DNA from 4 places in the Pseudomonas sp. MDT2-39-1 genome. Region 2 is predicted to be linked to each of the others. Evidence: predicted binding sites of a transcription regulator. Region 2 holds the regulator's gene; each other region holds the start of a gene.
The links. Region 2 encodes FliA, which starts transcription of late flagellar genes. Its sites were predicted from a motif close to CTAAAGTTTNNNNNNNNNNNGCCGNTAA; they were not measured.
Positions count from the first base shown of each region.

Region 1: ACYZTM_RS01015 (methyl-accepting chemotaxis protein) is a predicted target of FliA. The motif match lies at 2,911-2,938, and genes of this name have one in related genera.
Region 3: flgM (flagellar biosynthesis anti-sigma factor FlgM) is a predicted target of FliA. The motif match lies at 2,159-2,186, and genes of this name have one in related genera.
Region 4: ACYZTM_RS14280 (methyl-accepting chemotaxis protein) is a predicted target of FliA. The motif match lies at 3,106-3,133, and genes of this name have one in related genera.

Region 1 is NZ_CM142716.1:214,455-220,407, forward strand. Features, by position in the region: gene ACYZTM_RS00990 (FMN-dependent NADH-azoreductase) at 1-124, opposite strand, end outside; gene ACYZTM_RS00995 (LysR substrate-binding domain-containing protein) at 254-1,162, shown strand; gene ACYZTM_RS01000 (MmcQ/YjbR family DNA-binding protein) at 1,159-1,518, shown strand; gene ACYZTM_RS01005 (DUF1294 domain-containing protein) at 1,530-1,949, opposite strand; gene ACYZTM_RS01010 (undecaprenyl-diphosphate phosphatase) at 1,946-2,776, opposite strand; gene ACYZTM_RS01015 (methyl-accepting chemotaxis protein) at 3,066-4,700, shown strand; gene pnuC (nicotinamide riboside transporter PnuC) at 4,826-5,389, shown strand; gene ACYZTM_RS01025 (AAA family ATPase) at 5,386-5,910, shown strand.
Region 2 is NZ_CM142716.1:5,058,802-5,064,754, forward strand. Features, by position in the region: gene flhF (flagellar biosynthesis protein FlhF) at 1-622, shown strand, start outside; gene fleN (flagellar synthesis regulator FleN) at 739-1,569, shown strand; gene fliA (RNA polymerase sigma factor FliA) at 1,566-2,306, shown strand; gene ACYZTM_RS23685 (chemotaxis response regulator CheY) at 2,474-2,845, shown strand; gene ACYZTM_RS23690 (protein phosphatase CheZ) at 2,868-3,656, shown strand; gene ACYZTM_RS23695 (chemotaxis protein CheA) at 3,710-5,938, shown strand.
Region 3 is NZ_CM142716.1:1,501,452-1,507,404, forward strand. Features, by position in the region: gene cheR (protein-glutamate O-methyltransferase CheR) at 1-233, opposite strand, end outside; gene ACYZTM_RS07420 (chemotaxis protein CheV) at 280-1,212, opposite strand; gene flgA (flagellar basal body P-ring formation chaperone FlgA) at 1,295-2,056, shown strand; gene flgM (flagellar biosynthesis anti-sigma factor FlgM) at 2,222-2,548, shown strand; gene ACYZTM_RS07435 (flagella synthesis protein FlgN) at 2,597-3,064, shown strand; gene ACYZTM_RS07440 (flagellar brake protein) at 3,157-3,900, shown strand; gene ACYZTM_RS07445 (MFS transporter) at 3,965-5,335, opposite strand; gene ACYZTM_RS07450 (glutamine synthetase family protein) at 5,406-5,953, opposite strand, start outside.
Region 4 is NZ_CM142716.1:2,976,136-2,982,088, reverse strand. Features, by position in the region: gene ACYZTM_RS14295 (putative bifunctional diguanylate cyclase/phosphodiesterase) at 1-470, shown strand, start outside; gene ACYZTM_RS14290 (NorM family multidrug efflux MATE transporter) at 581-1,975, opposite strand; gene ACYZTM_RS14285 (LysR substrate-binding domain-containing protein) at 2,135-3,055, shown strand; gene ACYZTM_RS14280 (methyl-accepting chemotaxis protein) at 3,240-5,216, shown strand; gene ACYZTM_RS14275 (retron system putative HNH endonuclease) at 5,314-5,953, opposite strand, start outside.

The DNA.
Region 1 (5,953 bases), 1.5 Mb from region 2:
GGTCGCGGTATGTCACCACGGCGGTTGGCTCGGCGGCTTGCCAGGCTTTGACGACTTCGCTGCTCAGCAGACGGGAAGCCGAGTTGTCACCAAGAATGCTCGAATCGATATGCAACAGTTTCATAAGGGATCTCCAGGTGAGGATCGCCACCGGGCGATCTGATGGGGAGGATCCTACAGATGAAACCAATAGCTGATTAGCCCGCAACAATGCGATAGTTCGTCCCACTGATAGAACAATCGGATTCCCATCATGCAAGACCTCAACGACCTTTACTATTTCGCCAAGGTGGTCGAAGCCGGCGGCTTCGCAGCGGCCGGGCGTTTGCTGGGGATTCCCAAGTCCCGGCTGTCACGCCGCATTGCCGAACTGGAAGAACGCCTCGGCGCGCGCCTGCTGCAACGCACCACCCGACAGCTCAAGCTGACGGCGGTGGGTGAACGTTACCTGCGGCACTGTCAGGCGATGCTGCTGGAAGCCGAGATGGCCGATGAGGCCGTGGCCAGTATGTCCAGCGAGCCCCGGGGACGCTTGCGGGTTTCCTGCCCCGTCGGCCTGGCCCACGAAATGCTGCCGATGGTGATCAGCAGATTTCTTGAAAAATACCCCCAGGTTCAACTGGAAGTCATGCTGATCAATCGCCGTGTTGATCTGGTCACTGAAGGTGTCGATGTCGCGCTGCGGGTCCGTGATTTGGGCGATGAGGATCCGCTGCTGGTGACCCGTCGCTTGCGCCAGGCGCAGATGGCGATGGTCGCCAGCCCGGCCTTCCTGCACGAACGTGAGATCAACCACCCCGAAGACCTGAAAGCCTTGCCGGTGCTCGGCGCGCTGGAAGCCGACCGAATGGTGCACATCCGCATGCTCGATCAACAGGGCAAAAGCTATGACTTGAGCCTGGAAGCACGATTGGGCATCGACGATTTCATTGTGCGCAAGGCCTGCACGCTCGCCGGCCAAGGCTTTACGATGCTGCCGATGATGTATTGCGAAACGGAACTGGAGAATGGCTCGCTGGTGCAGTTGCTGCCCGACTGGTCATTGCCTGGCGGCTGGCTGCAAGCGGTCTACCCTCATCGGCGCGGGGTGATGCCGGCCGTGCGCGCCTGGATCGACCATTTGATCGAATCATTCAATGCCTGTGGGGACCGATTGATATGAAGGCTGGACGCATGGGCGAAGAGGACGTCGCGCAATTCTGTCTCGCGTTGCCCGGCGCGCGGGAAGACTATAAATGGGGAGGCGTTCGGGTGTTTTCGATTGCCGGGAACAAGATGTTCGCCTTGCAGAATCTGCGCGGCGATTCCCTGGCCTTCAAGGTCGACAAGGATCTGTTCCTTGGACATTGCGACCGCCCGGGCATTCACCCGGCGCCATATCTGGCGCGGGCTCAGTGGATCATCATGCAAACGCCCTACCCGCTGGGCAGCGAAGAGTTGCAAGGGTTGTTGCAACGCTCTCACCAACTGGTGGTGAGCAAGCTGCCCAAGCGCACCCAGATCAGTTTGCTGCTTTAAAACTCTTTGTTTTAGAACAATGCAAACAGATGCGCGCCAAGAAACAGCTGATCGATCCAGAACACCTGGTGCATCAGCACAATAAGCCAGAACACTAGCTGGAACGAAAGCTTGCGGGTCTTGTGCCGAAACACTTGCTGGGCCAGCAAGGCGCCGGGCCAGCCGCCCGCCAGTTCGACCGCGTGCAGGACGTTCTCCGGGGTCCGCCAGCTGTCGGCGCGAGCCTTGCGCTTGTCGCTCCAGTACAGAAAGAACGCCAGCACGCTGACGATGCCATAGGCCGCCAGCGGAATCAGCGAAATCCCGCGCAGCCACAACGACACCGAGCCCGTCAGCGGCAGCGCGCACAGGATCGCCAGCACCAGCAGTTTCAGCCGTAGATGCTGGATTTTCTCGCGTCCGGGATTGTTGCGCGCGCTGGAGTCATTCATGGACGTGCTGCTGCCCAATCGACCCAACCGAACTGCCAGGTGGCCAGAATGAGCAGACCGAACGCGATGCGATACCAGGCGAATGCCGCATAGCTGTGAGTGCCGATGAACACCAGCAAGGCTCTGACGGCAATCATCGCGAAGATGAACGCGGTGACGAAGCCGATCGCAAACACCGGAAGATCAGCCGGCACGAACAGGTCGCGGTACTTGTAGCCCGAGTACACCGCTGCACCGACCATGGTCGGCATCGCCAGGAAGAACGAGAACTCGGTGGCCGTCTTGCGCGACAACCCGAACAGCAAACCGCCAATGATGGTCGAGCCGGAACGAGAGGTCCCGGGAATCATCGCCAGGCACTGGGCAAAGCCGACTTTCAGGGCATCTTTCCAAGTGATCTCGTCGACGGTGTGGGCATGCACTTCATGCTGACGCTGTTCCGCCCACAGCATCACGATCCCGCCCACGACCAATGCCGTGGCGACGGTGATCGGGTTGAACAGATATTCGTGGATCAGATCGGCAAAAATCACCCCCAAAACCACCGCAGGCAGGAAAGCGATCAACAGGTTTGCGGTAAAGCGTCGGGCACTCGGTTGCGTCGGCAAGCCGATGACCACGTCGAAGATCTTGCGGCGAAATTCCCATACCACCGCCAGGATCGCCCCGAGCTGGATAATGATGTTGAACGCCATGGCTCGCTCGCCACCGAAGTTGAGCAAGTCCGCCACGATAATTTGGTGACCGGTACTGGAAATGGGCAAAAACTCCGTCAGCCCCTCTACAACTCCAAGAATCAATGCCTGCAAGGCGGTCCAAAGTTCCATCAATCCCCCAAAGGCGATGCGCCAAGGCATGCCCCATTAATTTTTTAAGCGTTCATCGCGCCAAGCGTAGCTGAAGTCCCGCGCGCAAAGGATCCAGACGGAGCCGTAAAAACTCCGTGAAAAATCAACTTGGGTTCAGGTTTTTCCGCGCGGGGCCGAAATCCTATCAGACAAGCCTCGATAACGCTGCCGCGTAATGAGACTTGGGTCGCATATGCCCGACCGGCAAAGCGTGGTTGGATGCTGGCAATCGTTTATTACAAGAAAAAGAAATCGGAGTGACAGCGTTATGAACAGCTTGCGCAGTGTGTCGATCAGCCGACGCTTGTGGCTCATCTTGATCGTGTCGGTGGTGATGTTATTGACGTTGGGCGTGTTGATGCTCAAACAGATCCATGACGACCTTTACCAGGCAAAGGCCCAGAAAACCCAGCACGTGGTGCAGACCGCCAGCGGCATTCTGAATTACTACCACGGCCTGGAAACCGCCGGCACACTCACCCGCGATGCCGCACAGAAGCAGGCACTGACGGCCGTGCGCGGTCTGCGTTATGACCAGAACGATTATTTCTGGATCAACGATCTGACGCCGGTGATGGTGATGCACCCCGCCAACCCTAAACTCGATGGCCAGAACCTCTCGGCAATCCGCGACCCGGACGGTTTTGCACTGTTCAACGAAATGGTGGCCGTCGCCAAGGCCAAGGGTGCCGGCACGGTCAACTACCGCTGGCCTAAACCGGGTGCCAGCGCCCCGGTCGAGAAAACCTCCTACGTCAAATTGTTCGAGCCTTGGGGTTGGGTGATTGGCTCGGGGGTGTACATCGATGACATGCAGGCCGAGTTCTATGGTCAGGTGTGGAAGGCTTCTTTCGTCGGCCTGGTGATTGCGCTGATCATGGCGCTGCTGGTGATCATGATCGCTCGCAGCATCGTGCGTCCGCTCCAGGCTACCGTGACCGCCATGGCCAATATCGCCAGCGGTGAAAGCGACCTGACCCGCAGCCTCGACACCCATGGCCAGGATGAAGTCACTCAGTTGGCCCGTCACTTCAATGCCTTCACCGCCAAACTGCGCGGGGTGATCAGCGAGCTGCAAGTGTCCGCCAGCGCCTTGGGCCAGTCTTCCAGCGAACTGGGGAACGACGCCGCCCAGGCTCAGCAACGCAGTCAGCAACAGTCCCAGCAAATGGAGTTGGTGGCGACCGCGATCAACGAAGTGACTTACGGCGTGCAGGATGTCGCCAAGAATGCCGAGCACGCGGCCAGCGAAATGCGCGATGCCGAATCTCAGGCGCAACAGGGGCAGGTCAACATTGATGGCAGCTTGCAGCAGATCGACAAACTGTCCGGCACCATCGATCAAGCCGTTGAAGTGATTCGTACCCTGGCGGCTGAAAGCAACCAGATTGGCAGCGTGCTGGAGGTTATCCGCTCCATCGCCGAGCAAACCAATTTGCTGGCGCTCAACGCCGCTATTGAAGCCGCTCGGGCCGGCGAGCAAGGTCGAGGGTTTGCGGTGGTGGCCGATGAAGTACGCCTGTTGGCTCAACGCACCCAGAAGTCCACGGCGGAGATCCAGTCGATGATCGAACGCCTGCAAACGCACTCCGAAGCGGCGGTCAAAGTGATCGGCGACAGCAGCAGAGCCTCGCAACTGACCATCGAACAGGCCGGTCTTGCGGGCGCCAGCCTGAATGCAATCGGCCAGGCGTTGCGCAACCTCAACGGGTTGAACGCGTCTATCGCCAGCGCGACCCTGCAGCAAGCCCATGTGGTGGAAGACATCAATCAGAACGTCACCCAGGCCGCGGGGTTGTCCCACAGCACCGCGCTGGCGGCGGAGCAGTCGAGCGTGGCCAGTGTCCGGCTCAAGGACTTGAGCGAGCAGTTGAACGGCCTTCTCAAACAGTTCCGCGTGTAAAACCCCCTCTTGTAGCAGCTGCCCCGTGGCGAGGGGCAGCTGCTACGGGCCGCGCGAGCCGGTTCTACTTGGCGGCGCCTGCCGGTACAATCCGCCCCCCTCTTTCGTTTTCCCAAGGAACCTCCATGTCCGGGCTTGAACTGTTTGCCGCCACCCTCGGCGTGATTGCCGTCTGGTTGACGGTCAAACAGAACCCTTGGTGCTGGCCGATCGGCTTGGTCATGGTGCTGCTTTACAGCTGGATCTTTTTTGAAGTGAAGCTGTATTCGGACATGCTCCTGCAAGTGGTCTACGCCGGGCTGCAGCTCTACGGCTGGTGGCAATGGACCCGCGCGGGCGAGGCGAATACCGGTCGGCAGGTCAGCCGGCTCGATGGAAAATCGATCGCATTGGGCCTTCTGGCCGGCGCCATTGGCAGTCTGCTGCTGGGCGCCGCCATGGCGCACTGGACGGATGCCGCCCAGCCATGGCTCGACGCTGCGCTGGCCGGGTTCAGCCTGGTGGCGCAATTATGGATGGCGCAAAAACGCGTGCAATGCTGGCCGCTGTGGATCGCCGTTGATGTGATTTTCGTCGGGCTGTTCATCTATAAGGACATGTACCTGACCGCCGCCCTCTACGCGCTGTTCTTGTTGCTGGCCGTGCAAGGCTGGCGTGAGTGGCGCGCCGACCCGGCATTGCGCGCATGAAAGTTCTGGTGCTAACAGGTCCGGAATCCAGCGGCAAAAGCTGGCTTTCGAACGAGATTCACGCCAACTTTGGCGGCATATTGGTCAATGAGTACGTTCGGCATTTCATCGACAGCGAAGCCCGCGAAACTCGCTACGATGACATCACCTCCATTGCCAATGGCCAGCTGACTTGGGAGGATGAAGCACGCGCCAGACAACCGTCACTGTTGATTCTCGATACACACCTCTTGAGCAACATCCTTTGGAGTCGCACGTTGTTTGGCGATTGCCCGACATGGATCGAGCAAGCATTGCTGTCACGTCACTACGACCTGCATTTGCTGCTGAGCCCTGAAACCGTAGCCTGGCATGACGACGGGCAACGTTGCCAACCGCAACTGGCAGAACGCCAGGCGTTTTTCCAGGCCAGCCGCCAATGGCTTGACCTGCACCGCCAGCCTTGCCAGGTAGTGCAAGGTGATTGGCAAGAGCGAAGGGACGCGGCATTCGAGGCTGTCACGCGCTTGCTCAAGGCCTGACAGGGTTGCCCTACCCGTCACCGATGTTCCATTCCTGAAACAC
Region 2 (5,953 bases):
CACCACTCTGGCCAAGCTCGCGGCCCGCTACGTTCTGAAATATGGCGCGCAAAACATCGCGCTGGTGAGCATGGACAGCTACCGTATTGGTGCTCAGGAGCAACTCAAGACTCTGGGCCGGATCCTCAACGTGTCGGTAACTCACGTCGATCCGGGGCAATCGCTGGTGCAGGCGCTGGATCCCTTGCTGCGCAAACGCGTGGTGCTGATCGATACCGCGGGTCTTCAGGCCAGCGATCCGGCACTGCGCATGCAGCTCGAAAGCCTGGCCGGACGTGGCATCAAGTCAAAAAATTATCTGGTGTTGGCAACCACCAGCCAGAAACAGGTCCTAACGGCCGCTTATCACAGTTACAAACGCTGCGGTCTCGCTGGCTGCATCCTGACTAAACTGGATGAAACGGCATGCCTGGGCGAGGTGTTAAGCCTGGCCATCAGTCATGAATTACCGGTGGCCTACCTGACCGATGGCCCGCGGATTCCGGATGATTTGCATCTGCCGCGTCGTCATCAGTTGGTCAGTCGCGCCGTAAGCGTGCAAATGCAAGAAGAACCCAGCGAAGAAGCCATGGCTGACATGTTCGCTGATATTTACCACAGCCCGACCAAGCAGGTTGGCTGAGGTACTAATGAACAGTTTTTGTACCTACATCGATGGTCTGCCATGCATTGTTCAGTTTATGAGCGCGCAGCCAGTAATGTGGCCTCCGTCTATGCAAGACAAGGTAAAGAAATAACATGGGCAGCATGCATCCCGTACAGGTGATCGCGGTGACCGGCGGCAAAGGTGGCGTCGGGAAGACTAACGTGTCAGTGAACTTGTCCCTGGCTCTAGCTGAGCTCGGCCGGCGCGTCATGCTGCTGGACGCTGATCTGGGGCTGGCGAACGTCGACGTCCTGTTGGGGCTGACACCCAAACGTACCCTGGCCGACGTGATCGAAGGCCGCTGTGAGCTGCGCGACGTTCTGTTGCAGGGCCCCGGCGGTATTCGCATCGTCCCGGCCGCGTCCGGCACGCAGAGCATGGTTCATCTGAGCCCGGCTCAACACGCTGGCCTGATCCAGGCGTTCAGCGATATCGGCGACAACCTCGACGTCTTGGTGATCGACACCGCTGCGGGTATTGGTGACTCGGTAGTCAGTTTCGTTCGCGCAGCGCAAGAAGTCTTGCTGGTGGTGTGTGACGAGCCGACCTCGATCACGGATGCCTACGCGCTGATCAAACTGCTGAACCGCGATTACGGCATGAACCGCTTCCGCGTCCTGGCCAACATGGCCCAGAGCCCGCAGGAAGGTCGCAACCTGTTCGCCAAGTTGACCAAGGTCACGGACCGCTTCCTCGACGTCGCCTTACAATACGTCGGCGCGGTGCCTTATGACGAAAGCGTGCGTAAAGCGGTGCAGAAGCAGCGCGCCGTCTATGAAGCCTTTCCGCGCTCCAAGTGCTCCCTGGCGTTCAAGGCCATTGCACAGAAGGTCGATACCTGGCCGTTGCCTGCCAACCCGCGTGGGCACCTGGAGTTTTTCGTCGAGCGCCTCGTGCAACAAACGGCAGGACCGGTGTTATGACAGCCAGCGGTTACAACCTCTACAAGAAGTCGGCACGTGACGCGCAGTACGAGCTGATCGAGCGTTACGCGCCACTGGTCAAACGCATTGCTTACCACTTGCTGGCCCGTCTGCCGGCCAGTGTTCAGGTTGAAGACCTGATCCAGGCCGGGATGATCGGCCTGCTTGAAGTATCGACCAAATATGACGCCAGCAAAGGCGCGAGTTTCGAGACGTACGCGGGCATTCGAATCCGCGGCGCGATGCTCGATGAAGTACGCAAGGGGGACTGGGCGCCACGTTCGGTTCACCGCAATACCCGCATGGTCAGCGACGCCATTCGCTCGATTGAAGCTAAAACCGGTCGTGACGCTAAAGATCATGAGGTTGCGGCCGAACTCCAATTGAGTCTCGACGATTATTACGGGATTTTGAACGACACCCTGGGCAGCCGGTTATTCAGTTTCGACGATCTGTTGCAGGACGGCGAACACGAAGGGCTGCACGAGGATGGCGCGAGTGCACATCTGGAGCCGTCACGCGATCTGGAAGATGAACGCTTCCAGGCAGCGCTGGCGGACGCGATTGCCAATTTGCCGGAGCGTGAGCGACTGGTGTTGGCGCTGTACTACGACGAAGAGCTGAACCTCAAGGAAATCGGTGAGGTCCTGGGGGTCAGCGAGTCTCGGGTCAGCCAGTTACACAGCCAGTGCGCGGCCCGTTTGCGGGGGCGTTTGGGGGAGTGGCGAGCGCGCTGAGGGCAGTGTGGGGACACTGCGAACGAGGCCGGTGTGGTGTTGAACTGCACCGGTCGCGATCTGTTGTGCTCCATACAGACATCGAGTGCATTGCCGGATTGATTGAAATGGCGCGTCCAGGTGCTGGGCGCGTTTAAGACTGCTTGGAGGTCGAATTGGACAAGAACATGAAAATCCTCATCGTTGATGACTTCTCAACGATGCGGCGGATCATAAAAAACCTGTTGCGTGACCTTGGGTTCACCAACACGGTCGAGGCCGACGATGGCATTACAGCCATTCCGGTTCTCAACAGCGGGAGCATCGACTTTCTGGTAACGGACTGGAACATGCCTGGCATGACCGGTATCGATCTGCTGCGCCACGTGCGCGCCGATGAAAAGCTCAAGCACCTACCGGTGTTGATGGTGACCGCTGAAGCCAAGCGCGAGCAGATCATCGAAGCGGCCCAGGCCGGTGTTAACGGCTATGTGGTCAAACCATTCACGGCCCAGGCGTTGAAAGAAAAAATCGAGAAGATTTTCGAACGCATCGGTTGATCCACTGCGCCACGGGGGAGCTATGGAGCATAAAGAATCTTCACTGGGCGATTTTGAATCGACCCTGAAAAAACACGCGGTCGAACTGGTCGAAAGCCTTGAAAAAGGCAGGTTCGGCGACGCTGTGCAACTTATCCATGAGCTCAATCAGACCCGTGACCGCGGCCTGTATCAGGAAGTGGGCAAGCTCACTCGCGAGCTGCATAGCGCGATCGTCAATTTCCAGATTGACCCGAACATGCCGCAAGCCGAGGAAGTGTCGCAGATCACGGACGCCACCGAGCGCCTGGGGTATGTGGTCAAGCTGACCGAGGCCGCTGCCAACCGCACCATGGACCTGGTGGAGAATTCCACGCCGCTGGTCAACAGCCTGAGCGAAGAAGCCCAGGCGTTGAGCGCGGATTGGGGGCGGTTCATGCGTCGCGAAGTCGGGGCTGAAGAGTTCCGCGAACTGGCCCGGCGCGTCGACGGTTTCCTGACGCGCAGCAGCGAAGACAATCGCACGGTGTCGAGCAACCTCAACGACATTCTGCTGGCCCAGGATTACCAGGACCTCACCGGTCAGGTGATCAAGCGCGTGACCCAATTGGTCACCGAAGTTGAAAGCAACCTGCTCAAGCTCGTGCTCATGGCCAGTCAGGTAGACCGCTTTGCGGGTATCGAACATGACCGTGATGCGATGCTCGCTGAAAAAGATCCGCAAAAACATCTCTCTCAGGGTGAAGGTCCGCAGATTCATGCCGATAAAAGAGAAGACGTTGTGTCCGGTCAGGACGATGTGGACGATTTGTTATCCAGCCTAGGATTTTAGAGTTTTAGCATTTTAGGTTTTTTAGGTTTTTAGACCTCAGGAGCACCCCCTTAATGAGCTTCGGCGCCGATGAAGAGATCCTTCAGGATTTCCTGGTTGAGGCCGGCGAGATTCTAGAGCAACTGTCCGAACAGCTGGTCGAGCTTGAAAGCCGACCGGATGATGCGGACTTGCTCAATGCAATTTTTCGCGGTTTTCACACTGTAAAAGGGGGCGCCGGCTTCCTCCAGCTCAACGAGCTGGTGGAGTGCTGTCACATCGCCGAGAACGTGTTCGACATCCTGCGCAAGGGTGAACGTCGCGTCGACTCGGAACTGATGGACGTGGTTCTCGAAGCGCTGGACGCGGTGAACAGCATGTTCACCGAAGTTCGCGAACGCAGCCCGATTACGGCTGCCACGCCTGAATTGCTCGCGGCACTGGCCCGTCTGGCCGAGCCGCAAACGGCTGATGAAGCCGCACCGGTTGCTGAAGTGGTCGAAACACCTGCCGCTGAAGAATCGGGTGACATCACCGATAACGAATTCGAACAACTGCTGGACTCGCTGAACGCCGTCAAGGCTCAAGCCGAAGCGCCGGCCGTTGCTCCAGTGGCTGGCGCTGATTCTGCGGCCAGCGACGAAATCACCGATGCCGAGTTCGAGTCGTTGCTCGATCAACTGCACGGCAAAGGCCAGTTCGCCGTCGATGCGGTGGCGGCGCCCGCTGCACCGGCTGCCCCAAAAGCGGCAGGCGACAGCTCCGACATCACCGACGACGAATTCGAAGCATTGCTCGACCAACTGCACGGCAAAGGCAACTTTGCGGTGGATGCGCTGGAGTCGGCCATTGCCTCCGTACCCGCTCCGGCTGCGCCAACCGCTAAAGCGGCTGGCGGTGATCTGATTTCCGATCACGAGTTCGAATCGCTGCTCGACGAATTGCATGGCAAAGGCAAGTTCACTGAAGTCGGCACAGGTACTGCGGTGGCTGCTCCAGCCGCCAAGGCTGTTGCGCCGAAACCCGTCGCCAAAGCGCCCGAGCCTAAAGCCGAAGCGCCGAAGCCTGTTGCTGCTGCACCGGCTCCGGCCCGAACACCGTCCGCTCCACCACCGGAAAAACCGGCCAGCGAAGCCGAGACCACCGTGCGGGTCGATACCGCGCGTCTCGACGAAATCATGAACATGGTTGGCGAGTTGGTACTGGTGCGTAACCGCTTGGTCCGTCTGGGCCTCAACAGCGGCGACGAAGCCATGTCCAAGGCCGTGTCGAACCTCGACGTGGTCACGGCCGACCTGCAAACCGCGGTCATGAAGACGCGGATGCAACCGATCAAGAAAGTTTTCGGGCGCTTCCCGCGTCTCGTTCGCGACCTGGCACGCCAGCTCAAGAAAGAGATCAACCTGGAACTGGTCGGCGAAGAAACCGACCTCGACAAGAACCTCGTTGAGGCCCTGGCCGACCCGCTGGTCCACTTGGTGCGCAACTCGGTCGACCACGGTATCGAAGAGCCGGCCGAGCGCGAAGCGATGGGCAAGCCTCGCAGTGGCAAGGTGATCCTGTCCGCTGAACAGGAAGGCGACCACATCCTGCTGTCCATCTCCGATGACGGCAAAGGCATGGATGCTGACGTGTTGCGCGGCATCGCCGTGAAGAAAGGGTTGATGGACAAGGATGCAGCGGACCGCCTCAGCGAATCCGATTGCTTCAACCTGATCTTCGCCCCGGGTTTTTCGACCAAGACCGAGATCTCCGACGTGTCGGGTCGTGGCGTGGGCATGGACGTGGTGAAAACCAAGATCGCCCAGCTTAACGGCACCATCAATATCTACTCGACCAAGGGCAAAGGCTCGAAGATCGTCATCAAGGTCCCGTTGACCCTGGCGATCATGCCGACGCTGATGGTCATGCTCGGCAACCAGGCGTTCGCGTTCCCGCTGGTGAACGTCAACGAGATCTTCCACCTCGACCTGTCGCGCACCAACGTGGTGGACGGCCAGGAAGTGGTGATCGTGCGGGACAAGGCACTGCCATTGTTCTACCTCAAGCGCTGGCTGGTCAGCTCCGCCGCTCACGAAGAGCAGCGCGAGGGCCATGTGGTGATCCTTTCGGTGGGCACTCAGCGGATCGGCTTCGTCGTCGATCAATTGGTAGGCCAGGAAGAAGTGGTCATCAAGCCATTAGGCAAAATGCTCCAGGGAACCCCGGGCATGTCGGGCGCCACCATTACCGGTGACGGCCGCATTGCGCTGATTCTCGATGTTCCGAGCATGCTCAAGCGTTACGCCGCACGGCGTATTTGATTCTGGTGGGGCGGG
Region 3 (5,953 bases), 2.8 Mb from region 2:
AACCACAGGGTTTCGTTGGTGGTCATGGCATCCACCACCATCTCGCGCAAACCGCTGCGCGGCTGGGTCTGGATGCGCTGAACCAGCTCACCCAGGGACTTGATGCCTTGCTGCTCCATCAGTTTGTTGAGACGGCTCGAGACCAGGTACTGCTTGTTTTCACCGAGCAAAATGCCACAGGCTTTTTCCAGAAATACCCGGAACTGTTCGAAATCCAAATTACCCGTAGACAAAGATGCCGCCTCTTAAATCGTGTTAACCACCAGGGACAGAAGGCCCCTAGCTGATATCTGCTGCTTTGATCCGGTCGACTACCCGGGATGCCAGGTCATCAGGACGGAATTTGGCAAGGAAGTCATCCGCACCGACTTTCTTGACCATCGCCTGATTGAATACACCCGACAACGAAGTATGCAGGATGATGTGAAGCTTTTGCATGCGAGGGTCGCTGCGGATCTCAGCCGTGAGGGTGTACCCGTCCATCTCCGGCATCTCGATGTCGGAAATCATCATCAGGAACTCTTCTTCCGGCTTCTTACCCTCGTCGACCAGCTTGCGCAAGTAATCCAGCGCTTGCTTGCCGTCGTTCAACGCCACCACTTCGACGCCGACCGTCTGCAGGCAACGACTCACCTGCTTGCGCGCCACCGACGAGTCATCGACCGTCAATACGCGCAGGGACAGCGCCTTGTGCTGGGTTTCGACATCCACCACGCCGACCGAAATCGCTTCCGGTGTCGGCGCCACTTCCGCCAGCACTTTCTCGACGTCGATGATTTCGACTAACTGATTGTCGACCCGAGTCACAGCCGTCAGGTAATGATCGCGTCCCGTGCCCTTGGGTGGCGGATGTATCTCCTCCCAGTTCATGTTGACGATGCGCTCCACCGATCGCACCAGGAAACCCTGGGTCTTGGTGTTGTACTCCGTGATGATCACGAAGGGATTGCTCTGATCTTTAAGTGCGCCGGAGCCAGTCGCCATTGCCAGATCAAGAATCGGAATGGTCGCCCCCCGGATATTTGCCACACCGCACACGACAGGACTGGACTTGGGCATCACGGTCAGTTTGGGGCATTGCAGCACTTCCCGAACCTTGAACACGTTGATCCCATACAGCTGCTGGCCGTCGAGACGGAACAACAGCAGCTCAAGGCGATTCTGCCCAACCAGTTGCGTGCGCTGGTTTACCGCATCCATTACACCAGCCATGCATAGACTCCTACACCAACGCTTAAGTGTGTTGCGACGCACATTCATTGCTAAACGGCACGGCGCTTGCTTTTTAACTCTTATGAACACAGAACCGACATTTTTCCGACGCCTGACATCAACTTCCCGCAAATTGCTTTGCGCGATGTCGGCCGTTTGCCTGTTCAACGCTGGCAGCCCTGCCCTTGCTGACGCGGTTACCTTGCCTGACATGCTTATCGGCGTCACTCAGGGCTTTCTTGAATTCACCGTAGAAGACTATTTGGCTACCAGTCAAACGGAGGGACGCTACGAAATCGAGGTCAACCAGCTCGATCCGCGACTGCGCATGCCCATGTGCGACAAGGAATTGACAGCCACCCTCGAGAGCCCGGCGACCCCGATCGGGCGGGTGACGGTCAAGGTTCGTTGCGACAGTACGTCCCCCTGGACAGTCTTCGTGCCCGCTCAAGTCCGCCTGTTTCGAGACGTTGTCACGACCACGCGCCCGCTTAAACGCGCCGGGGTCATCGAGCCCGGCGACGTCATGTTGCGCGAGCGGGATATCAGCCTGATCAACCAGGGTTACTTCACCTCCATGGATCAGGCCGTCGGGCAGAAACTTACCCGACCAACGGTCGCCAATCAGGTGCTGACGCTGGTTCATCTCGAACAGGCGGAAGTCATCAGCAAGGGCGATCAAGTGGTGATTACCGCCCGCAGTGGTACGCTCAGTGTGCGTATGCCGGGCGAAGCCCTGTCCAACGGCGGCCTGCGTGAACAGATTCGTGTGAAAAACCTTAACTCCCAGCGGGTCATCAAGGCGCAAGTCACAGCGCCGGGCCAGGTGGAAGTGGCCATGTAGAGCGATCTGTTGGTGAAGAGATGGCGCTCCGCCCGGCTGTTCCCTAAACTGTGCCGCAGGCAGGACTAGCGCTGGCGCATGCAAGCTCATTGATAAATGGGCCTAAAGTTTTCGCAGGGATAGCCGAAAACATGGCAAGCGTCCAAATACCCAGAGGTTTTTATCATGGTCATCGATTTCAGCCGTTTGAACAGCTCCTCGTCACTTACCGGTAGTACGCGTACCAGCACCGCGAAGGAAACTGCCGAAACCGGCAAATCCGCGCCGCTGAATACCCCGGCCGAACAGGCCAGTACCGCCAAAAGCGGGGAATCGGTACACCTCAGCAATGAGGCTCAACAGTTGCAGAAGGTCACTGACAAGCTGCGCGATCAGCCTGCCGTCGACAACGCCCGCGTGGCCGAGTTGAAAGCAGCTATTGCCGATGGCAGCTATAAAGTCGACAGCAACCGTGTAGCCAACAAACTGCTCAACTTCGAAGCCCAGCGCTAGGCCAAGGCCCGCGCCAGGCTTTTGGACGCTTAAACCCCAAGGCCAGCCATGCACGACACTAATTTACTGCAACTGATCACCGACGATTTCGCCCCAGCACAGCACTTGCTGGAGTTACTGCAAACCGAGTCCCTCGCCTTGCACGGTCGCGACATGCCACTGCTCGAAGAGATTCTGGCGCAGAAACAGGCATTGATCATTTTGCTCGATCAGCATGGCCGCAAGCGCAGTGAAATCCTCGCCAGCCTCAATCTGCCGACCAATCGCAACGGCCTGGAACAACTTGCCAGCCAGTCGAGCATCGGCGATCAATTGCGGGAGCAGAGCGACAAACTGACCGATCTCCTGGCTCAATGCCAGGTGGCCAACATCAAAAATGGCCAGTCGATCCTGGTCCAGCAGGCCGCCACGGCCAATCAGCTGAAAATCCTCAACGGCGGTGAACCGCCAGCGCTTTACGATGCCCGCGGATCAACCTCCATGCTAGCGAAGCCGCGCCCGCTTAGTCAGGCTTGAGCCTGTTAATGAGCACGCTCTATGAAGACGCCTCACATGCTGGCAGTATGCTGGCAAGTCGCAGTCATATTTTGTCTGGAGAATGATGAACCGTGTTCAATGCCTTAAACGCGGAAGATGCTCCGCAGCCACCCAAGGTGCTATCCACGCCGATGGAAATCGCCGGTAACCTGCGGCAGCTGCAAGAGAGCCATGACCCGCTGATCATAACGTTCCACGAACGCAGCCAGCGCTTCCAGAGTTATCTGGTGGACGTCGACCGTGACGGCAACAGCATTGCCCTGGACGAAATGGTGCCTCGCGACGGCGAACGTTATCTGCTGGCCGGCGAGCCATTTCGCGTTGAAGGCTTCCACGACGGCGTGCGCATTGCCTGGGAAAGCAATGGCCTGCTGACCATCGATGAATCCGGTGATCGCTGCTACCGTGGCACTCTCCCTGATGAAGTGGTCTACCACCAGCGCCGCAATGCTTTTCGGGCGGCATTGAAGCTGGCGCAACTGATCGATGTCGAACTGGGCGGTGAAAAGCTCAAGTTCCCGATCAGGGGCAAGTTGCTGGACATCTCGGCCACTGGCTGCAAGCTGCGCTTTGAAGGTGACATCACCGCCAAGCTGCAACTGGGTCAGGTCTACGACCGCTTTGTTGCCAATCTGCCATTCGGCAGCATGACCGCGCCGGTGGAACTGCGTTACCTGCACTTCGAAGAAAGAATCTCCACCACCTTCGCCGGCATCCGCTTTCACAACATGAGCGGACTGGTGCAGCGCCAGGTCGAACGGTTCGTCTATCAGCTTCAGCGTGAAGCGCGCCGCTTCGACAAAGACGACATCTGATACAACGCTTCAACAAAAAACGGGCAGTCCCTTGCGGTGACTGCCCGTTTTTTATACGCCGGTTTTAAGGCCTGGCTTCGGTAAAACTTTGCTCGCGGCCCGCGCCCGGGTCTTCGGGCGGTGGATCGGTTTCGGGTTCCGGTTCGGGTTCAGGCGCAGGTTCTGGGTTGATCGGGTTCTGCATCTGATCCTGCACCACCTGCTCATCGACCCGCGGGTCAAGGCACGCCACCAGTGGCGAACTCGACATGCTGTCCGGCATGGCCACGTGATGCAGCGGCGCATCGTCGACCTGATGCAGGTTGGTGACCGCTTTCGGGCGAATCCGCCACACCAGCACCAACGCGAAGAAACTGAAGAAGGCATACAGCATGTGGCTGCCAAACAGCTTCATCAGCACCCCGGCCACCAACGGCCCGATACTGGCGCCAACGCCGTAGGTCACCAGCAACATCGCGGTCAGGGACACGCGACGATCGCCTTCGACGTGATCATTGGAGAACGCCACCGCCAGCGGATACAGGCAGAACATTACCAGCGAACAGAAGAACCCGGTGACAAACAATACCTCCAGCGGTACCTGTTGCATGATTGCCAGCGGCAACGCGGTAAGGGCCAGGATCACCGCAAAACAGCGGATCAACAACGCCCGGTCATAACGGTCGGACAGCCAGCCCAGCGGCCACTGAACCAGCAACCCGGCAAAAATGCAGCTACCCATGAACAGACCGACCTGCTCCGTGGATAACCCTTGCTGCGAGGCATAGAGCGGCGCCAGACCGTAGAAGGAGCCAATGATCAGCCCCGCTCCCAGCACCGTACTCAACGACTGCGGCACCCGCTTGATGAAGAATCGCGGTTCCATTGGCGCAGGATGCAGCGGTGCCGGGTGAATACGACGTGTGAGGGCCACCGGCACCAGGCACAGCGCGAAGCACAAAGCGACCAGCATCAGCAACTCCAGGCCCAGGGCCGGGTGCATGACCAGAATCAGCTGACCCAGCACCAGCCCCAGGTAGGAAGCGATCATGTAGCCGCTGAACACCGTGCCGCGCTGCGAGGCTTCGGCCTGCTCATTGAGCCAGCTTTCGATGACCATGTACTGGCACATCATGCCGAGGCCGACGATCACCCGCAGGAATATCCAGGCCGGCAGCCAGTCGACCAGGCCATGACCCAGCACTGCCGCGCCGACAATCCCGGCGCAGGCTGAATAAGCACGAATATGCCCGACCCGGGCGATCAGTCGGTGACCGATCTTGCCGCCCAGTACCAGGCCAAAATAGTTGGCCGCCATCAACGCACCGACCCACAAACTGTCGACGTTATCCGCCGCCAGGCGCAAGCCCAGATACGTACTCAGCAAGCCTGAGCCGATCAACATCATCAGCGAGGCAAAATAAAGCGCTCGAAAAGGTTTCCAGATTTGGCGCATCGGCGTTCCGAGCGGCTCCTTGCGGTGAGAAACGGGCTATCCGAAAAGATAGCCCGAAGACGACAGGTCGTCAGGCCTGGGCGGCCAGGACACGGCGCTCCCAGGGAGTAATTTCATCAAAGAAGCTGGTCAACTCCATGGTCTTCGAAGCGACGTAGCCTTCGATGAACTCCTTGCCAAACAGTTCCTTCGCCAATTGGCTACGTTTCAGACGTTCAAGAGCGGCATGCAAGGTACACGGCAACGCAAGATTATCCGGGACGTCGAATTCACCCTGGATCGCCTCGCTCGGCTCCAGTTCGTTTTCGATACCATGCAAACCGGCGGCAAGGCTGGCGGCGATCGCCAGATAGGGATTCGCGTCGGCACCCGGCAAGCGGTTCTCGACCCGACGAGCGGCCGGCGAACTGGCCGGAATGCGCAATCCGGCGGCACGGTTGTCGTGGGACCAGCAGGCATTGTTCGGCGAGGCAAACGGATGGCACAAGCGCTGATAGGAATTCACGTTCGGCGCAAACAGCGCGGTGAAATCCGCCATCCCGGCCTGCTGACCACCAATGAAATGCCGGAAGGTCGCCGTCGGCTGACCGATCTCGTCGCTGAACACATTCCGCCCGC
Region 4 (5,953 bases), 2.1 Mb from region 2:
TGAGCCGGCTGATCGCCGAGCGCGGCGTCGAGGCGCAATGGCTGGAATTCGAGCTGACCGAAACCGCGGTCATGCGCCGCAGCGATCTGGTCAAGCAGACCATGGATGCGCTCGGGCGCCTGGGCGTGCGCTTCTCGCTGGATGACTTCGGCACCGGGTTCTCATCCTTCGTACACCTCAACAGCCTGCCGATTGCCTTGCTGAAGGTCGACAAGAGCTTTGTCGGCGGCATGGAGGAGCGCGAAGAGAATCGCAAACTGGTCCACGCCATGATCAACCTGGCGCACAACCTCAATCTTGAAGTGGTTGCCGAAGGCGTGGAAACGGCGGAGCAACTGGATTTGTTGCGCGGGTTTGGGTGCGATCAGGTGCAGGGGTATTTGATCAGCAAGCCGTTGCCGTTGGCTGAGCTCGTTGAATATCTGACGTTTGGCTCCAGCCAGCAGCTCGCCCTGGAAGTCGTGGTTTAAACACGGACCCAATGTGGGAGCGAGCCTGCTCGCGATAGCGGTGTGTCAGTCGACATCAATGTTTACTGACACTCCGCTATCGCGAGAAGGCTCGCTCCCACCAGGGATCTTCATTCAGTCTGAACGGCCTCGAAACGCTCTGACGACGGCTCGCGCCGAATCATCCGCTTCATCTTCCACTCAAACGCCAGCGTCAAACTCACCGCCGCGCACGCCAATCCCAGCGCCAACCCCCACCAGACGCCCGTCGGGCCCCAGTTCAGGTTGAACGCCATCCACCACGCTGCGGGCGCACCAATCAGCCAATAGCAGCCCAGCCCGACCAGGAACGTGGTCTTGGCGTCCTTGAGCCCGCGAATGCAGCCCATGGCGATGGTTTGCGTACCGTCGAACAGCTCGAACCACGCCGCCACAGCCAGCAGGCTTACAGCCAGATTGATGACGTCTCGGAACGCCGGGTCGTTGTGGTCCAGGAACAAGCCGATCAACTGATTCGGCAGAAACCAGAAGACCATGGCAAAACCGAGCATCGAAGCCGCGCCAAAGGCGATCCCGACCCGTCCGGCGAGCCGTGCATCCAGCAACTGCCCGGCGCCGTAATGCTGGCCGATGCGCATGGTGATCGCATAGGAAATGCCCGCCGGGATCATGAACGCCACCGAAACGATTTGCAGGGCGATCTGGTGCGCCGCCAATTGCGTGCTGCCCATGGTGCCCATGCACAGCGCGGCGAACGCGAACAAGCCTACTTCTACCGCGTAGGTGCCACCGATGGGCAGGCCGAGGCGCCACAGCTCTTTCAGATACTGCCGGTTAGGTCGCGACAGCCCCTGACGCAGCGGATACGCGTCGTAAGCCGGATGCCGACGGATGTGCAGCGCCAGCGCCACGGCCATCAGGTTGGCGACAATCGCGGTAACAAGCCCGATGCCCACCAGGCCCATTTTCGGCAGACCGAACATCCCGGTGATCAACGCATAGTTGAGCAGGAAGTTGGCCACGGTGCCGCCGAGGCTGATGACCATCACCGGCGTTGCCCGGCCGATGGCGCTGGTGAAACCGCGCAGGGCCATGAAACTCAGGTAGCCGGGCAGGGCGAACGGCAGTATCAGCAGAAACTGCCCGGCGGCCTGGACGTTGGTTTCGGTCTGGCCGAACAGCAGCAGCACCGGTTTTAGGTTCCACAGCAGCAGACCCGCCACCAACGCCATCAACCACGCCAGCCACAATCCGGCCTGGGTCAGTCGCGCGGCGCCGACGATGTCGCCCGCGCCCTGACGGATCGCCACCAATGTGCCGACCGCCGCGATCACGCCGATGCAGAAGATCGACACAAACGAATAGGTCGCCGCGCCTAAACCGCCACCGGCTAGCGCTTCCGGACTCATGCGCGCCATCATCAAGGTGTCGGTGAGGACCATCAGCATGTGCGCCAACTGCGAGGCAATCAACGGCCCCGCCAGCCGCAGGATGGCCCAGAGTTCGGTACGTGCTGGATGCTGCATGGTCATCACGCCTCGATTATCAGAGAGAACAGGAGAGAGCCGATTCTCGGCGCTCTACGGGCTTTTCACAAAGGGATAAAAAGGATGGGTGGCATGAGTCAGACTCATGCTGACAAGTTTCTGCTAACGTGGCCTAACCGCGCTATAGGAGCTTTCCGAATGTCCCGTCGTCTTCCTCCCTTGTATGCCCTGCGCGCATTCGAAGCGGCGGCGCGGCATAGCTCGTTTACCCGCGCCGCGGAAGAACTGTCGATCACCCAAAGCGCGGTCAGTCGACACATTCGTACACTCGAAGAGCATTTTGCCTGCCGGCTGTTTCATCGCAGCGGACGCAACCTGCAACTGACCGAGTCGGCGCGGCTGATCCTGCCCGGCATTCGTGAAGGTTTTACCGCGCTTGAACGCGCCTGCAATACCTTGCGCGCCGAGGATGACATCCTGCGCATGAAGGCCCCGTCGACGTTGACCATGCGCTGGCTGTTGGCGCGCCTGAGTCGCTTCCGGCACTTGCAACCGGGCAACGAAGTGCAATTGACCAGCGCCTGGATGGACATCGACACCGTGGACTTCAACCACGAACCCTTCGACTGCGCCGTCATCCTCAGCACCGGGAATTTCCCACCGGACTGGGAGGCGACGCTGCTGTTCCCGGAAGAATTGATCCCGGTCGGTGCGCCGAACCTGATGGACGATCAGCCGTGGGATGTCGCACGTCTGGCCAGCACTGAACTGCTGCACCCCGCTCCGGACCGGCGTGACTGGCGCACATGGCTTTCGCGCATGGGCCTGGCCGATCAGGTGTCGCTCAAGGGCGGGCAGGTGTTCGACACGCTGGAGCTGGGCATGATTGCTGCGGCGCGGGGTTACGGCGTGTCCATGGGCGATTTGCTGATGGTGGCGGAGGATGTCGCGCAGGGTCGTCTGAGTTTGCCGTGGCCGACGGCCGTCGCCAGCGGTGAGAATTATTATCTTGTCTGGCCGAAAACCCGTCCTGGAGGTGAACGTTTGCGCAGGCTCAGCGATTTCCTCCAAGGCGAGGTCCGGGCCATGGATTTACCGGATGTCGAGCGCTTGAGCTGAATCGATAGAGCCCCTGCAATAGAGGCCTTGCGCCATATCCCGGCTAATTACTCAAGTATTCAGGTTTGCCGCCGAAAATCTGCAGGTTGGACCTTCGTGCAGGTTCGCCGTAATTCCCCCAATTAGAATTTTGCCGAGCGCGCGTCGTGATCAGGATGATCCAGTCACTCGGCCAGGAGCTGTCATGTCTCAACCTCGTGCCCGGATCGCCTCACAGCTTGGTCTTGCGCTTGCCGTGATACTGGCGATTGTCATCACTGGCAGTACCGTGTTCGCCCTGCGTTCGCTGGACACCGCCAACCTCGCCACCCGCGAAGAGCACCTGGCCAGTGAAGCCCGATTGCTGGCCGATCAGTTGAGTACCTTTCACGGCACGTTGCGTGAGAGCACCCAGCGTCTGGCCGGTCTGTTCGAGAAGCGCTTCAGCGCGGGTCTGAGCGTGCACCCGGACGAACCGGTGGCTGTGGCGGGCACCCAGACCCCGGGCCTGCACCTGGGCAGCGAAGTGTTGAACAACAACTTCAAGGAAGTGGACGAGTTCAAGCAAATGACGGCGGGTGTCGCGACAGTGTTCGTGCGCAGTGGCGAAGACTTCGTCCGGGTCAGTACCTCCCTGACCAAGCAGGACGGCAACCGGGCCATCGGCACCTTGCTGGATCACGCTAACCCGGCCTATGCGCGCTTGATGGCAGGGCAGAGCTATGTTGGTCGCGCCTTGCTCTTCGATCGCTCCTACATGACGCAATACACGCCCGTGCGCGACAGCGCCGGCAAGGTGATTGCCGTGCTGTTCGTAGGATTCGATTACACCGACGCGCAGAACGCGCAGTTCGAGAATCTCAAACGCTTCCGCATCGGCCAGACCGGCTCACTTGCGCTGCTCGATGAGCAGAAAAAGTGGCTGGTGCCGATCGCTGGCGTGCAAGCGCTGGATCAGGCAGTCCCGGCCATCGTCGACCTGGCGAAAACCCCGGGCAAGGCCGATTTCTGGAGCGACAAGTCCGAGGAATTCTACAGCGTGGCCGTGCCGTTTGAAGGCGGTCCGTGGTCGGTCGTGGCGAGCATGCCGCAGGACGAAATCAGCGCCGTGACCTGGAATGTCGGCATTCAATTGGCGATTGGCAGTCTGCTGGCGATGTTGATCGCAGTCGGCTCGGCGGTCTGGCTGCTGCGCAGCAAACTCGCGCCGCTGGGTGATCTGGTGCGTCAGGCAGAAGCCCTGGGCGCCGGTGATTTGAGCGTGCGCCTGAGCGTGTCGAGCAATGACGAAATCGGTCAGTTGGCCCGTGCCTTCAACCAGATGAGCCAGGCCTTGTCGACCATGGTCGAGCACATCCGCAAGGCTTCCGGCGAGGTCAACAGCCGTGCCCAGGCCTTGTCCGGCCTGTCCGGTGGTGCCTATGAAGGGATGGAGCAGCAGTCGGGCGAAATCACCAGCATGGCCGGCGCCGTGGAAGAGTTCAGCGCGACGTCCCTGAACATCGCCGACAACATGGGCAACACCCAGCGTCTGGCGCAGGAAAACGCACAACAAACGCAGATCGGTCGTACGTCGATGGATGAAGCGTCTTCGTCGCTGGAGCAAATCGCTGGCGCGTTGAACAGTACCGCGACGGTGATCAACACCCTCGGCCAGCGCTCCCAGGAAATCGGCGGCATCGTCGGGGTGATTACCTCGATTGCTGATCAAACCAACCTGCTGGCGCTGAACGCGGCCATCGAAGCGGCCCGTGCCGGTGAGCAGGGTCGCGGTTTTGCGGTGGTGGCCGACGAGGTGCGCAACCTGGCTTCGCGTACGCGCCAGGCTACTGATGAAATTTCCGGGATGATTCAAAGCATCCAGCAGGAAACCGGCAACGCGATCAGCACCATGGAGCAAGGCAATGTGCTGATGCAGGAAGGCCTGTCACGTAACGCCAATGTGGCCTCGGCCCTGGCGCGGATCGATGAGCAAAGCCGCTCGGCGGGCCAGCAGTTTGCGGCGATCACCACTGCGACCCAGGAGCAGAGCAGCACGGCGACGTTGCTCAGCAGCAACCTGCAAAGCATTGCGCTGGCGAACAGTGAGCAGCGCGAAGTGGTGTCGAACCTTGCCGTGACCGCCAAAGAGCTGGAGAAGCTGGCGGCGGACTTGCGTCATGAGGTTGACCGGTTTCGTTGAATTCAGCCAGGGTGTCGGTCCCAGACAGGCACCCTTTGCGGCTTTTCAATTGGATGTTTCAGGATGCCGCTTCGGCGGCTTAACTGATTGGATCTTGTCAGCGTAAATGAGGGGCGTCACGTTCAAGTACTTCCTCGGCAACGCTTCCAAAAAACTTGCGCGTGAGACTGAAAAACGGACTTAGATTTCCTCTGATAGGTACCAAGTCGATCCCGGCGAGACAATGCAGGTTCATATCCTGATCAATATGCTCTTCGAAAAGCGATTCCAGCTCGCTCCACCAGCGCTGACGCAGAACCTGAAGGTAAGGGCTGTTCAGATTAAGCAAGTCGATGGTATACCGGGCGCGGTCATCATCCTGCGGTGACAGTCTATCAGCAGGTACCACACGTCCATCGGACAGGTAAGCGAAGTAGCGCGGACTATCAGGCTGATGGCACGAGACGAAGCGGGCAATGTCGACCCCTTTCGATTTGCCGAGCGCGTGGCCACCAAATATTTCAGCTTGCTGCGCCTTGAATGCCTTCAAGTCTGTTTCGCTGTCCAGTGCGCAGGCCGCCAGGTTGCTGTAGTCAAAGGTGCGTCGAGGATGCTGGCTTTTGTTTTCGACATGCTCGATGTGGAAGCCTACGCCGACCTGGTCCGGTCTGATTTCGCTGTAGCAACACAAGCCGTATTGTTCTTCCAATAAATAGTCGAAAACCCGCGTCTTATGGACAAAGCTCTTCCATCTGCTG